Regions from separate parts of the Cupriavidus sp. CPT47-8839-RL05A genome, predicted to be linked through region 3. Evidence: predicted binding sites of a transcription regulator. Region 3 holds the regulator's gene; each other region holds the start of a gene.

Region 1 (4,196 bases), on a different contig from region 3:
GAGTATGTCAGGTACACCAGCGTATTGCGCTTGCGGTCGACCGCGCGCACGACGTGCAGGGCCTTGAACAGGATCGACATGCGTTCGGAGAAGACGTTGTCCTGTTGCCGGATCGGCCCCTTGAAGGCGATCGTGCCCACCTGCCGGCAGGCGATCGATGCCTCCGGCGGGTCTTCGGCCATGCCCAGCTGGCCCTTGATGCCGCCCGTGCGGGCGCGCGACACATAGCAGGTCACGCCGTCCACCTGGGGGTCGTCATAGGCTTCGATCACGACCTTGTCGGAGCCGGTCATGCGGAAATTGGTGCTGACGCTGCCGATCTCCTCGGCGTGGGCGCCCGAGGCGGCCGCCAGACAGGCGACGGCCAGGACCGTGCGGATGCGATTGCAGTTGCGCTTCATGGCGGGGGTCGGTATTCAGGTCACCGACGACTTGATGTCGTCGTGACGTTTTTCCATTTCCTGGCGCAGCGCGCGGCGCTGCTGGGCGGCGGCAAAGCGCTGGCGCTCCACCTCGTCGCGCGGCTCCAGCGGCGGCACCTCGGCCGGCGTGCCGTTGTCGTCCACGGCCACCATGGTGAAGTAGCAGCTGTTGGTATGGCGCACCAGCTTGCTGCGGATATTTTCCGTCACCACCTTGATGCCGATTTCCATCGAGCTGCGGCCGGTAAAGTTGACCGAGGCCAGGAAGGTCACCAGCTCGCCCACGTGGATCGGCTGGCGGAACACCACCTGGTCGACCGACAGCGTCACCACGTAGCGGCCGGCGTAGCGGCTGGCGCAGGCATAGGCAACCATGTCCAGGTACTTGAGGATGGTGCCGCCGTGGACGTTGCCGGAGAAGTTGGCCATGTCCGGCGTCATCAGCACGGTCATGGAAAGCTGGTGGGACTGGTCGTTCATGATGCGGGTACGGATTGCGGGGGCGGGATTTCGGGGGCGAACCTGCGATGGCGGCATTGCCTGAGGGCACGCCGGAACGCTGGCGCCGGCAGTTTAACCCGGATCGTGCCCGCCGTTGCCGGCGGCGGCCCGGTATCGGCAGGCGGGGCCGTGCCAGGCAACAAAAAAGCGGCCTGCAAGGCCGCTTTTCACGCTGTGGACGCAAACTGCTTACTTCTTCTTGTTCACCGCGTCCTTGAAACCTTGCCCGGCAGAGAACTTGACCGTCTTGGCGGCCGGGATCTTGATGGTTTCACCGGTGCGCGGATTGCGGCCGGTGCGGGCGGCGCGTTTGCCGGCGCTGAAGCTGCCAAAGCCCACCAGCGTCACCGAATCGCCCTTTGCCACTGCCTTCTTGATACTGTCCAGCGCTGCGTTGAGCGCGCGCTCGGCGGCGGCATTGCTCAGTTCTGCTTCCGCGGCGATGGCCGATACCAGTTCACCTTTATTCATGGCTGATTTCCCTTGTTGGTCGTCGTCACCGATGTGCGTGCCTCGCGGCAAAGCCATCGATCGGCGCAGTCTAATCTGCCCGTCGCGCGTAGAGCAATCCCCAGTGGCACCAATGCGACAAAAAAACCCGCAAATCCTTGATTGAGGCCGGTTAGCGGGCAATTTTCCACGCTTTTCCCGCTTGCCAGAAGCCGGCTTTGCCGGGCCGTCCCGCAGCGCGGCAACGCCAGACCGGCGCGCGCCTGGGGCAAACCAGCAGCATAGGACAAATTCCCACAAATGGGGCGTCGCACCATAACGGTTCAGCCAGCGCCGCCGTTGCGCGCCATTTCGGCGCATCCGCACTATCACGGCGATCCCAGCGGCAACGCTGCCAACAGCGCCGCCCCTGCCCGTGCGCGGCATTCCGGTGCGGTTTTACCCGACAAGGTGCACGTGGCACCAGGATGCGGCCATTGCTGGAATGCTTTTTGCATACCCACGCTCCCATTTTGAGCATGAGGTCACTATGGACAACTGGAAGACCGGCACCGACGCCCTGTTTATCCTGCTAGGCGCCATCATGGTGCTGGCCATGCACGCCGGCTTCGCCTTCCTGGAACTGGGCACGGTGCGCAAGAAGAACCAGGTCAACGCACTGGTAAAGATCCTGGTGGATTTTGCGGTTTCGACCATCGCCTATTTCTTTATCGGCTACACCATTGCCTACGGCGTGCAATTCATGTCCGGGGCCGAAACGCTGGCACAGAAAAACGGTTACGAACTGGTCAAGTTCTTTTTCCTGGCGACATTTGCCGCGGCCATTCCGGCGATTATCTCGGGCGGTATTGCCGAGCGTTCGCGCTTCAACCCGCAACTGGTCGCCACCTTCGTACTGGTAGGTTTTGTCTATCCGTTCTTCGAAGGCATCGCCTGGAACCAGCGCTATGGCGTGCAGGACTGGATCACGCGCGTGGCCGGCGCGCCATTCCATGACTTCGCCGGCTCGGTGGTGGTGCATGCGCTGGGCGGCTGGATCGCGCTGCCCGCGGTGCTGCTGCTGGGCGCGCGGCGCGGGCGCTACCAGAAGGACGGCCGCATCAGCGCCCATCCGCCCTCAAACATCCCGTTCCTGGCGCTGGGCGCCTGGGTGCTGGCGGTGGGCTGGTTCGGCTTCAACGTCATGAGCGCGCAGACGGTCGACAAGGTCAGCGGCCTGGTGGCGATCAACTCGCTGATGGCAATGGCCGGCGGCACGCTGGCGGCCTGGGCGGCCGGACGCAACGACCCGGGTTTTGCCTACAACGGGCCGCTGGCCGGGCTGGTGGCGGTGTGCGCTGGCTCGGACCTGATGCACCCGCTCGGCGCGCTGATCACCGGCGCGGTGGCCGGCGCGCTCTTTGTCTATATGTTCACGCTGGCGCAGAACAAATGGCATATCGATGACGTGCTCGGCGTGTGGCCGCTGCACGGGCTGTGCGGCGCCTGGGGCGGCATTGCCGCGGGCATCTTCGGGGCCAGGGCGCTGGGCGGGCTGGGCGGCGTGTCGCTGGGCGCGCAGGCGATCGGCACCGTGCTTGGCATCGTGGTGGCGCTGGCCGGCGGCACCCTGGTATATGGCGCGCTGAAGAAGTTGGTGGGCATCCGGCTGGATGCCGAAGGCGAATTCAACGGTGCGGACCTGACCTTGCACCGGATTTCGGCAACGCCGGAACGGGAAACCAACTGGTAATGGCTTTCGGGCCGTCCTGATTTAAATAGACAAGCTGCGCGAAGCGGCTTGTCTTAACAATAATTTGCTTGCACTTCCGGTACGGCGTCTCAATAATTGCCGTGCCCATGTATTGCGCCGCAACAGCGCGCAGGGCTAGCACATCGCTGCCGGCTGAATCGGGGGATGTTGTGCCGGCGGCCGGCCGGACACCAACATGAAAGGAATACGCCGATGGATGCCACTACCTTCGATAACCTCAAGGCCCTGGTCGTCACCTACGCGACGGAATTCGGGGTCAAGATCCTGGCGGCCCTTGCCTTCTGGGTCATCGGCCGCTGGCTGATCCACTTTGTCGTGCGCATGGTGCAGAACGCGCTCGGCAAGCAGAAGGTCGATCCCACGCTGCTGCGCTATGTCGGCTCGATCGTCACCGTGACGCTGAACGTGGTGCTGGTGATCGGCATCCTCGGCTTCTTCGGCATCCAGACTACGACCTTCGCCGCACTGATCGCCGCCGCTGGCGTGGCCATCGGCATGGCCTGGTCGGGGTTGATGGCGAACTTCGCTGCCGGTGCGTTCCTGGTGGTGCTGCGCCCGTTCAAGGTGGGAGACTTCGTGACGATCGGCGGCGTGACCGGCACGGTGCGCGAGATCGGCCTGTTCGCAACCTCGCTCGACACGCCGGACAATGTGCAGACCGTGGTCGGCAACAACAAGATCTTCAGCGATACCATCCAGAACTTCACCGCCAACCCGTACCGGCGCGTGGAACTGAAAGCGCAGCTTGCCGGCAGCACCGACACCGCCCATGCGGCAGCGCTGCTGAAGGGCCGCATCGCGGAAATCCCCAACGTGCTGGCCGAGCCCCCGGTCGACGTCGAGATCCTGGAGTTCACGCTGGTCGGCCCGGTGCTGGCGGTGCGTCCGTACTGCCACAACGACCACTACTGGCAAGTCTATTTCGATACCAACCGCATCATCCGCGAGAGCTTCGGCCAGGCTGGCTATGCCGCACCGATGCCGGCGCAGATGGTGGTGGTGCAACAGGCGGCTGTCGAGCAGCAGGCCGCCGTGCAACAGGCCGCCTGACGGCGGCTCGCAGCCAGTGT
Region 2 (4,196 bases), on a different contig from region 3:
TGGCTGGACGAGCAGCGCATGATCCTGATCCATACCGCCGCCCTGGGCGCGCTGCGCAAGGAACTGGTGGACACCCTGGGCATGGAGCGGGCGCGCGGCCTGTTCATGCGCATGGGCTTCCATTCGGGCATGCGCGATGCGGAGGTCGCGCGCAAGCTGCGCGCCGGCCACAGCGACTTCGGCCAGCTGGAGATCGGGCCCTGCCTGCATACCATCGAGGGGGTGGTGCGGGTCACGCCGGTCAAGGTCGACATCGACATCGCCGCCGGCATCTACGATGGCGAATTCCTGTGGGAAGACTCCTTCGAGGGCGACGTCCACCGCCAGCTGTTCGGCATCGTCGACGAGCCTGCCTGCTGGATGCAGATCGGCTACGCCACCGGCTACACCTCGGCGCTGATGGGGCGCACCATCCTGTATCGCGAGGTCGAGTGCATCGCCTGCGGGCACGCGCACTGCCGCATCATCGGCAAGCCGGTGGAAGCCTGGGAAGACGGCGCGCAGGCGCTGGCGCTGTACCAGCCCGATCCCGTGATCGAAACCATCATCGCCTTGCAGAGCGAGGTCGAGCACCTGCGCGCGCTGCAGGGCACCCCGGCCACGCCGGCCGACCTGGTCGGCACCTCGCCAGGCTTTCGCGCCGCCTGGAGCCTGCTGCAACGCGCCGCGGCCAGCAACGTGACGGTGCTGCTGCTGGGCGAGACCGGCGTGGGCAAGGAGCGGTTCGCGCAGGCGCTGCACAGCGTGAGCGGGCGCGCCGACAAGCCCTTCATTGCCGTGAACTGCGCGGCAATTCCCGATGAGCTGATCGAGTCCGAGCTGTTCGGCGTGGAAAAGGGCGCCTTCACCGGCGCCAGCCAGTCGCGCCCCGGGCGCTTCGAGCGTGCACATGGCGGCACCCTGTTCCTGGACGAACTGGGCGAACTCTCGGCCTCGGCCCAGTCCAAGCTGCTGCGCGTGCTGCAGGAGGGCGAGGTCGAGCGCGTGGGCGGCACCGGCACGCGCAAGGTGGACGTGCGGCTGGTGGCCGCCACCAATGTCGACCTGGCCGAAGCCGTGAAGCAGGGCACTTTCCGCAAGGACCTGTACTACCGCCTCAATGTCTACCCGGTCACGATCCCGCCGCTGCGCGAGCGCCTGGACGATATCCGGCCGCTGGCCGAGCGCTTCGTGGCCCGCTACGGCGCGCGCCACGGCAAGCGCATCGTCGGCATCACCGACCGCGCGCTGGCCGAGCTGCGCCACTATGACTGGCCCGGCAACGTGCGCGAACTGGAGAACGTGATCGAGCGCGGCGTGATCCTGGCCAGCCAGGGCGGCCAGATCACCGCCGACCACCTGTTCCTGCCGGGCACCGTGGCACCGGTGGTGGATACCGCGCCGCGGCTGGGCGCGGGCGGCACCTTGCCAGACCTGCGCGAAGCCGCGGTCCATGCGCTGCTGGACCAGATGTCAGAGCAGCAGCTGGCGCTGGGCGACGTCGAGACCGTGCTGATGGAGGCGGCCATGCAGCGGGCCGACGGCAATATGAGCCAGGCGGCGCGGTTGCTGGGCATTACGCGGCCGCAGCTGGCGTATCGGTGGAAGATGCGCGGCACGCGTGGGGGCAACGGGCACGGCAACGGTAACTGAGGCCGCTTTCAAGCTTCAAATGCTGAGGGAGCACACCCGCGTAGATCAAGCGCGTCCACACGATCCCCTGCGCCACCCATCTCCTCCGCTTCTCCCGGCTCCTCGCATTTCCCCCCTTGATCATTTGATGCAGCCCCGCCCGGCCGCGCATCGGCCCGAAGTTGCCCGATGCTGCACCGCGCCAGCGATTTTTCCCTGCCAGATCAAGTCTTCTCACCCAGCTTGCCCAGGCACGCTGCTGCGCCGCAGGGCAATCCCATCCGCATTGGCTCGCTGCCCGCAAACGCCCGCCCGGCGCGGCTTTTGATGATTTGATCAAGGCTTGCGGACAGCTTCATCAATTCATCGACAGGTTTCGCGCGGACCTTTCCGGGTTAACGCGCACGCTCGTCATCGCCAATTCCCCGCAACCCTTGTCCGACAACGCTTCGCGCTCGCTGGCACGGTCTTCGCAGTAAGGCCTGCGTCCAGCCAAAGGAGCGCGCCATGAACACCCCGTCGGTTCCCCTGTTCGAAGCCACGCCGCGCTATGTGCGGGTCGAGGGCCGCACCCCCGAAGGGTTTGTGCAGTTCGCCTTCAGCGTGGCCGACCCGGAGCTCAACGTCGAACTGATCATGCCGGAGCCGATGTTCGAAGCCTTCTGCTGCGTCAACCGCGTGCGCTTCCTGCCCCCGCTGGAAGCCGCGCCGCAGCCGCAAGCCGACGACTGACGCCGCAGCCACCGCATCACAAAGAGAGAAGGGATACAGGAGACCAAGCGATGCAAGTCGATATCAAGACCCAGCAGATCCAGCCGCTGCGCCAGACCTACGGCCATGTCGCGCGCCGCTTCGGCGACAAGCCGGCGTCGCGCTACCAGGAGGCGACCTACGACGTGCAGTCGGAGGTGAACTTCCACTACCGCCCCACCTGGGACCCCGGCTTCGAGCTGTATGACAAGCGCCGCACGGCGATCGTGATGCAGGACTGGTACGCGCTGAAGGACCCGCGCCAGTTCTACTACGGCGCCTACGTGACCGCGCGCGGGCGCCAGCAGGATGCCACCGAAAAGAGCTTTGCCTTCGTCGAGAAGCGCGGGCTGCTGCAGGCGCTGCCGGCCGAATGGCAGGAACGCCTGGCCACCGGCCTGCTGCCGCTGCGCCATGTGGAGTGGGGCGCCAACATGAACAACTTCTACTGCGCCGACTATGGCTGGGGCACGGCCATCACGCAGGCCTGCACCTATTGCGCGATGGACCGCCTGGGTATCGCCCAATACCTGTCGCGCATCGGCATGCTGCTGGACGGCAATACCGGCGTGGCGCTGGAGCGTGCCAGGGTGGCCTGGTTGGAGAGCGCCGCGTGGCAGCCGCTGCGCCGCTTTGTCGAGCACACCTTTGTCACCGGGGACTGGTTCGAGACCTTCGTCGCCCAGAACCTGGTGCTCGACGGGCTGCTCTACCCGCTGGTCTACCAGCATGCCGACGCGGTGATCGCGCGCGCCTGCGGCACCGGGCTGGCGGTGCTGACCGAATTCATGAACGACTGGCGCGACGAGCACGCACGCTGGGTCGATGCCGTGATCCAGGCCGCAGCGGCCGAGTCCGATGCCAACCGCGTGCTGCTGTCCGGCTGGGCGCGCGCCGCCTGCGCCGAGGTGGCGCAGGCGCTGGTGCCGGTGGCCGATGCGCTCACCGGCGAAGACGGCGCGCAGATGGTGGCGCTGTGCCGCGAGCAGTTCGAAGTCCGCCTGGGCAAGCTCGGCCTGGCTGCCTGATCCGCCCACAACGAACCCCACGGAGACACGCCATGTCAGCCACCGCTGCCAACGTCTACATCGCCCTGCAGAACAACGACGACACCCGACCCATCATCGACGCCATCACTGAAGCCAACCCGCATGCGCTGGTGTCGCAGTTCCCCGCCATGGTCAAGATCGACGCCCCCGGCCACCTGACCATCGTGCGCGAACTGGTGGCCGGCAAGCTCGGCCGCGACTGGGACCTGCAGGAGATCCACCTGAACCTGATCTCGCTGTGCGGAAACATCGACGAAGACGAAGACGCCTTCACGCTGCGCTGGAACGCCTGACCCGGCCGCGGCATAGAGAACATCACGGAGACATCATGGACGCACGCAAGAAGCTCAACCTGCGCGAGAAGTACGCCTCGATGACGCGGGACCTGGCCTGGGAAACGACCTACGAGCCGATGGACAAGGTCTTCCCGTTCGACAAGTACGAGGGCATCCGCATCCACGACTGGGACAAATGGGAAGACCCGTTCCGCATGACCATGGATGCCTACTGGAAATACCAGTCGGAGAAGGAGCGCAAGCTGTACGCGATCATCGACTCGTTCGTGCAGAACAACGGCCACCTGAACGTATCCGATCCGCGCTACCTGAACGCGCTGCGGCTGTTCCTGACCGGCGTGACGCCGCTGGAATACGCCGCCCACCGCGGCTACGCGCACCTGGGCAGGCATTTCCGCGGCGCCGGCGCGCGCGTGGCGGCGCAGATGCAGTCGGTCGACGAACTGCGCCACGCCCAGACCCAGCTGCACACGCTGTCGGTCTACAACAA
Region 3 (4,196 bases):
ACGCCAGCTACGACGACGTCAAGCAGATCTATACGCTGACCGGCAACGTGGTGCTGACCAAGGGCACCATGATCCTGAAGTCCGACGCCGCCGAACTGCGCACCGATCCCGAGGGCTACCAGTTCGCGGTGGCCACCGCCAAGCCGGGCAAGCAGGCCTACATCCGGCAGAAGCGCGAAGGCGTCGACGAATACATCGACGGCTGGGGCGACCGCATCGAGTACGACGGCAAGCAGGAGTACTCCAAGCTGATCGGCAATGCCCGCATGGCGCGCCTGCAGGGCGCCAAGCAGGTCGACGAGATCCGCGGCGCGGTGCTGACCTACGACAGCCGCAAGGAGTTCTACACGGCTGCCGGCGGCGGCAGCGGCGACGCCGCGGCCGCCAATCCGTCCGGCCGCGTACGCGCGGTGCTGTCGCCGCGCCAGGACCAGAAGGCCGGCGCCACGGGCAGCAGCGGCTCGCCGCTGGACCTGAAGCCGGCGCCCGCGCCTGCCAACAAACCCTGACGCCTGGCGCCGGCTGCGTGCATCGCATGCGGCCGGCGCCGGAAACGCCTGAACGCCAGACTGTGCCAATGACCGATACCGCAACCATCGCCGACAAGCCTTCCGTCGAAGCCTCCACCGTCCTTGCCGGCGGCAGCACCCTGGTCGTGCGCCACCTGAAGAAGCGCTATGGCTCGCGCACGGTGGTCAAGGACGTCTCGCTCGACGTGAAGAGCGGCGAGGTGGTCGGCCTGCTCGGGCCCAACGGCGCGGGCAAGACCACGTCGTTCTACATGATCGTGGGCCTGGTGGCGCTGGACGAAGGCGATATCGTGCTCGACGGCGACCACATCAGCGGCCTGCCGATCCACGAGCGCGCGCGCATGGGGCTGTCGTACCTGCCGCAGGAAGCCTCGGTATTCCGCAAGCTCAACGTCGAAGAGAACATCCGCGCGGTGCTGGAGCTGCAGCTGGACAAGGGCAAGCCGCTGGCCAAGGCCGAGATCGAGCGCCGCCTCGATTCGCTGCTCGACGACCTGCAGATCGCGCACCTGCGCAACAACCCGGCGCTGTCGCTGTCGGGCGGCGAGCGCCGCCGCGTGGAAATCGCGCGCGCGCTGGCGTCGTCGCCGCGCTTCATCCTGCTGGACGAACCCTTCGCCGGCGTGGACCCGATCGCCGTGGGCGAGATCCAGCGCATCGTCAGCTTCCTCAAGGCGCGCAATATCGGCGTGCTGATCACCGACCACAACGTGCGCGAGACGCTCGGCATCTGCGACCACGCCTACATCATCAGCGAAGGCACGGTGCTGGCCGCGGGCCAGCCCGAGGAAATCATCGCCAATGACGCAGTGCGGCGCGTCTACCTGGGCGAGAACTTCCGCATGTGATGCAGCGGCCTGCCATGGAGCGGCAGGCCTCTTCGCGGGCGCACGTGGGCCTGCCACAGCCAGCAGCGATCAGACCGCATAAGCGATAGCAATTTCCGTTCCAACAACGGAAAGATGCGCATAGAATAGGTCGCATGAAACCGTCGCTACAGCTCCGCCTTTCCCAGCATCTGGCCCTGACCCCGCAACTGCAGCAGTCGATCCGGCTGCTGCAGCTTTCCACGCTGGAACTGCAGCAAGAGGTCGAACAGGCGCTGACGGAAAACCCTCTGCTCGAACGTGAGAACGACTGGATCGAAAGCCCGCTGCGCGTTGCGGCCGACGGCTCGGTCAACCTGCAGAGCGCACCGGCGCCCGCGCCGGCAGAGCCGCAGGGCAATGGCGAGGCCCGCGCCGATGGCGCGGCTGACGACGACAGCTATGGCGACAGCGGCAACGGCGACGACTATGGCAGCGGCGACTGGAGCCTGGACGACTTTGCCCGCCGCCCCCAGGGCGACGAGGATGAAAAAACGCCGATGCAGCTGCGTGAAGCCGAGCCCACGCTGCGCGAGTACCTGATGGAACAGCTCACGCCGCTGAAGATCTCCGCGCGCGACAAGGGCCTGGCCATCTTCCTGATCGAATCACTCGACGATGATGGCTACCTGAGCGCATCGCTTGAGGAGATCTGCACGGAGTTGCCGGAAGAACTCGAGTTCGAGATCGAGGAAGTCCACGCCATCCTCACGCTGCTGCAGAGCTTCGACCCGCCCGGCGTGGGCGCGCGCAACGCCGCCGAGTGCCTGGCCCTGCAGTTGCGGCGCCTGACGCACCCGCAGCGCGAACTGGCCCTGAACATCGTGACCAACCACCTGGAGTTGCTCGCAGTACGCGACTACACGCGGCTGAAGAAGGCGCTGCAGGTCGATGAAGCGGCGCTGAAGTCCGCACACGAACTGATCCGCTCGCTGGCGCCCTACCCCGGCCATGCATACAGCCGCCCGGAGGCGGACTTCGTGGTGCCGGACGTGTTCGTGCGCAAGGGTGGCGGCGGCTGGATCGCGCAGCTCAATCCGGATGTGATGCCGAGGCTGCGCATCAATGACATGTATGCACAAATCCTGCGTGGCGCGAAGGGTGAGTCCGGCACCGCCGGGCTGCAGCAGAAGCTGCAGGAGGCGCGCTGGCTGATCAAGAACATCCAGCAGAGGTTCGACACAATCCTGCGTGTCTCGCAGGCCATTGTCGAGCGTCAAAAGAACTTTTTCAGCCACGGCGAAATCGCCATGCGCCCCTTGGTTTTGCGGGAGATTGCCGATACACTGGGTTTACACGAGTCAACCATCTCCCGGGTGACGACCAATAAATATATGGCAACGCCGATGGGTACTTTCGAACTGAAGTACTTCTTCGGCAGCCACGTGTCCACCGAAACCGGTGGCGCGGCTTCATCAACGGCCATCCGCGCCTTGATCAAGCAACTGATAGGAGCCGAAGACCCGAGGAATCCCCTTTCCGACAGTCGCATTGCCGAACTGCTGGGCGAACAAGGCTTCGTTGTCGCACGCCGCACCGTTGCCAAGTATCGCGAAGCCCTGAAGATCCCCGCAGTCAATCTCCGCAAGTCTTTGTAGCCGAGCCCACCGCCTGCCTGGTGAGGCTCTTTCAGAAGGAGAAGCGCTATGAACTTCAAGATCAGTGGACACCACCTGGACATCACGCCCCCTCTGCGTGAGTACGTGGAAACGAAGCTGGAGCGAATCGTCAGGCATTTCGATCAAGTCATTGGCGTTAGTGTGCTGCTCTCTGTCGACAACCATAAGGAAAAGGACCGGCGTCAGTACGCGGAAATCAATCTACATCTCAAGGGCAAGGACATCTTTGTCGAAGCGCATCACGAAGACCTGTATGCAGCGATCGACGCACTCGTCGACAAGCTGGACCGTCAGGTGATCCGCTACAAGGATCGCGTGCAAGGCCACGACCGCGAAGCGGTCAAGTACCAGATGGCCGCAGCGCAAATGCAGCAATGACCGTGCCCGGCAGCCCCGCAGCGGGCTGCTGAATCAGGATTGAACAGGCAAGCCGCGCCACGAAGCGCGGCTTTTTTGCGCCCTCGCGTTCCCGGTTGCCGCCGGCATGCCGCGCCCGCACTGGCGGCGCGGCCCGGCTGTGGCGCCGGAGCCAATGCTTTTCACCCGAATGAGCAAGGGTGTTCGCAAGCGCTGCGCCAAGGTGTATGCTGCGCCATACAAAGAGAGGGAATCCTGGCCGTGCCCCGCACCGGTGCACCGGCTCCCCGCCGCGGAGGCACGATTGCATCACCATGTATCGTTCTGCACCGGCTTGCCCCGTTGCGCTGCACAATGCGGGAGTAGTCGCTGCTCTATAATGGGCCGGACGCCTCCGGCCAGGCCAACGGCAGGCCGGAGCCAGCCCACTGCCCGGCGGAACGGTCCGCCCGCTAACTGAAATCCTGCGCATCGCCCATGAATCGTTTGGCCAAATTGCTGCCACCCGGCAACATCACCCTCGACGTCAGCGTCACCAGCAAGAAGCGTGTGTTCGAGCAGGCCGGGCTCCTCTTCGAGAACAACCATGGTGTGGCGCGCGCCATCGTGACGGACAACCTGTTCGCGCGCGAGTCGCTTGGATCCACCGGCCTGGGCGCCGGCGTGGCAATCCCGCACGGCCGCATCAAGGGCCTGAAGCAGCCGCTGGCCGCGTTCATGCGCCTGGCCGAACCAATTCCGTTCGAATCGCCCGATGGCAAGCCGGTATCGCTGCTGATCTTCCTGCTGGTGCCCGAACAGGCTACGCAGCAGCACCTGGAAAT

The links. Region 3 encodes sigma-54, which starts transcription at its own class of promoters, with help from an activator protein. Its sites were predicted from a motif close to TGGCANGNAANCTGCTTT; they were not measured.
Region 1: the regulator sigma-54 is predicted to act here: its motif matches at 1,854-1,871, upstream of AC3WVS_RS02040 (ammonium transporter).
Region 2: the regulator sigma-54 is predicted to act here: its motif matches at 2,071-2,088, upstream of AC3WVS_RS24380 (phenol hydroxylase subunit).

The regions. Positions count from the first base shown of each region.
Region 1 is NZ_JBYTEG010000001.1:456,352-460,547, forward strand. It holds gene AC3WVS_RS02025 (CreA family protein) at 1-401, opposite strand, end outside; gene AC3WVS_RS02030 (acyl-CoA thioesterase) at 417-902, opposite strand; gene AC3WVS_RS02035 (HU family DNA-binding protein) at 1,113-1,394, opposite strand; gene AC3WVS_RS02040 (ammonium transporter) at 1,903-3,105, shown strand; gene AC3WVS_RS02045 (mechanosensitive ion channel family protein) at 3,319-4,176, shown strand; gene AC3WVS_RS02050 (Bcr/CflA family multidrug efflux MFS transporter) at 4,196-4,196, opposite strand, start outside.
Region 2 is NZ_JBYTEG010000022.1:41,216-45,411, forward strand. It holds gene poxR (phenol degradation transcriptional regulator PoxR) at 1-1,632, shown strand, start outside; gene AC3WVS_RS24380 (phenol hydroxylase subunit) at 2,119-2,343, shown strand; gene AC3WVS_RS24385 (aromatic/alkene monooxygenase hydroxylase subunit beta) at 2,394-3,389, shown strand; gene AC3WVS_RS24390 (MmoB/DmpM family protein) at 3,422-3,703, shown strand; gene AC3WVS_RS24395 (aromatic/alkene/methane monooxygenase hydroxylase/oxygenase subunit alpha) at 3,739-4,196, shown strand, end outside.
Region 3 is NZ_JBYTEG010000009.1:115,118-119,313, reverse strand. It holds gene lptA (lipopolysaccharide transport periplasmic protein LptA) at 1-509, shown strand, start outside; gene lptB (LPS export ABC transporter ATP-binding protein) at 578-1,378, shown strand; gene AC3WVS_RS13085 (RNA polymerase factor sigma-54) at 1,513-2,994, shown strand; gene hpf (ribosome hibernation-promoting factor, HPF/YfiA family) at 3,043-3,393, shown strand; gene ptsN (PTS IIA-like nitrogen regulatory protein PtsN) at 3,850-4,196, shown strand, end outside.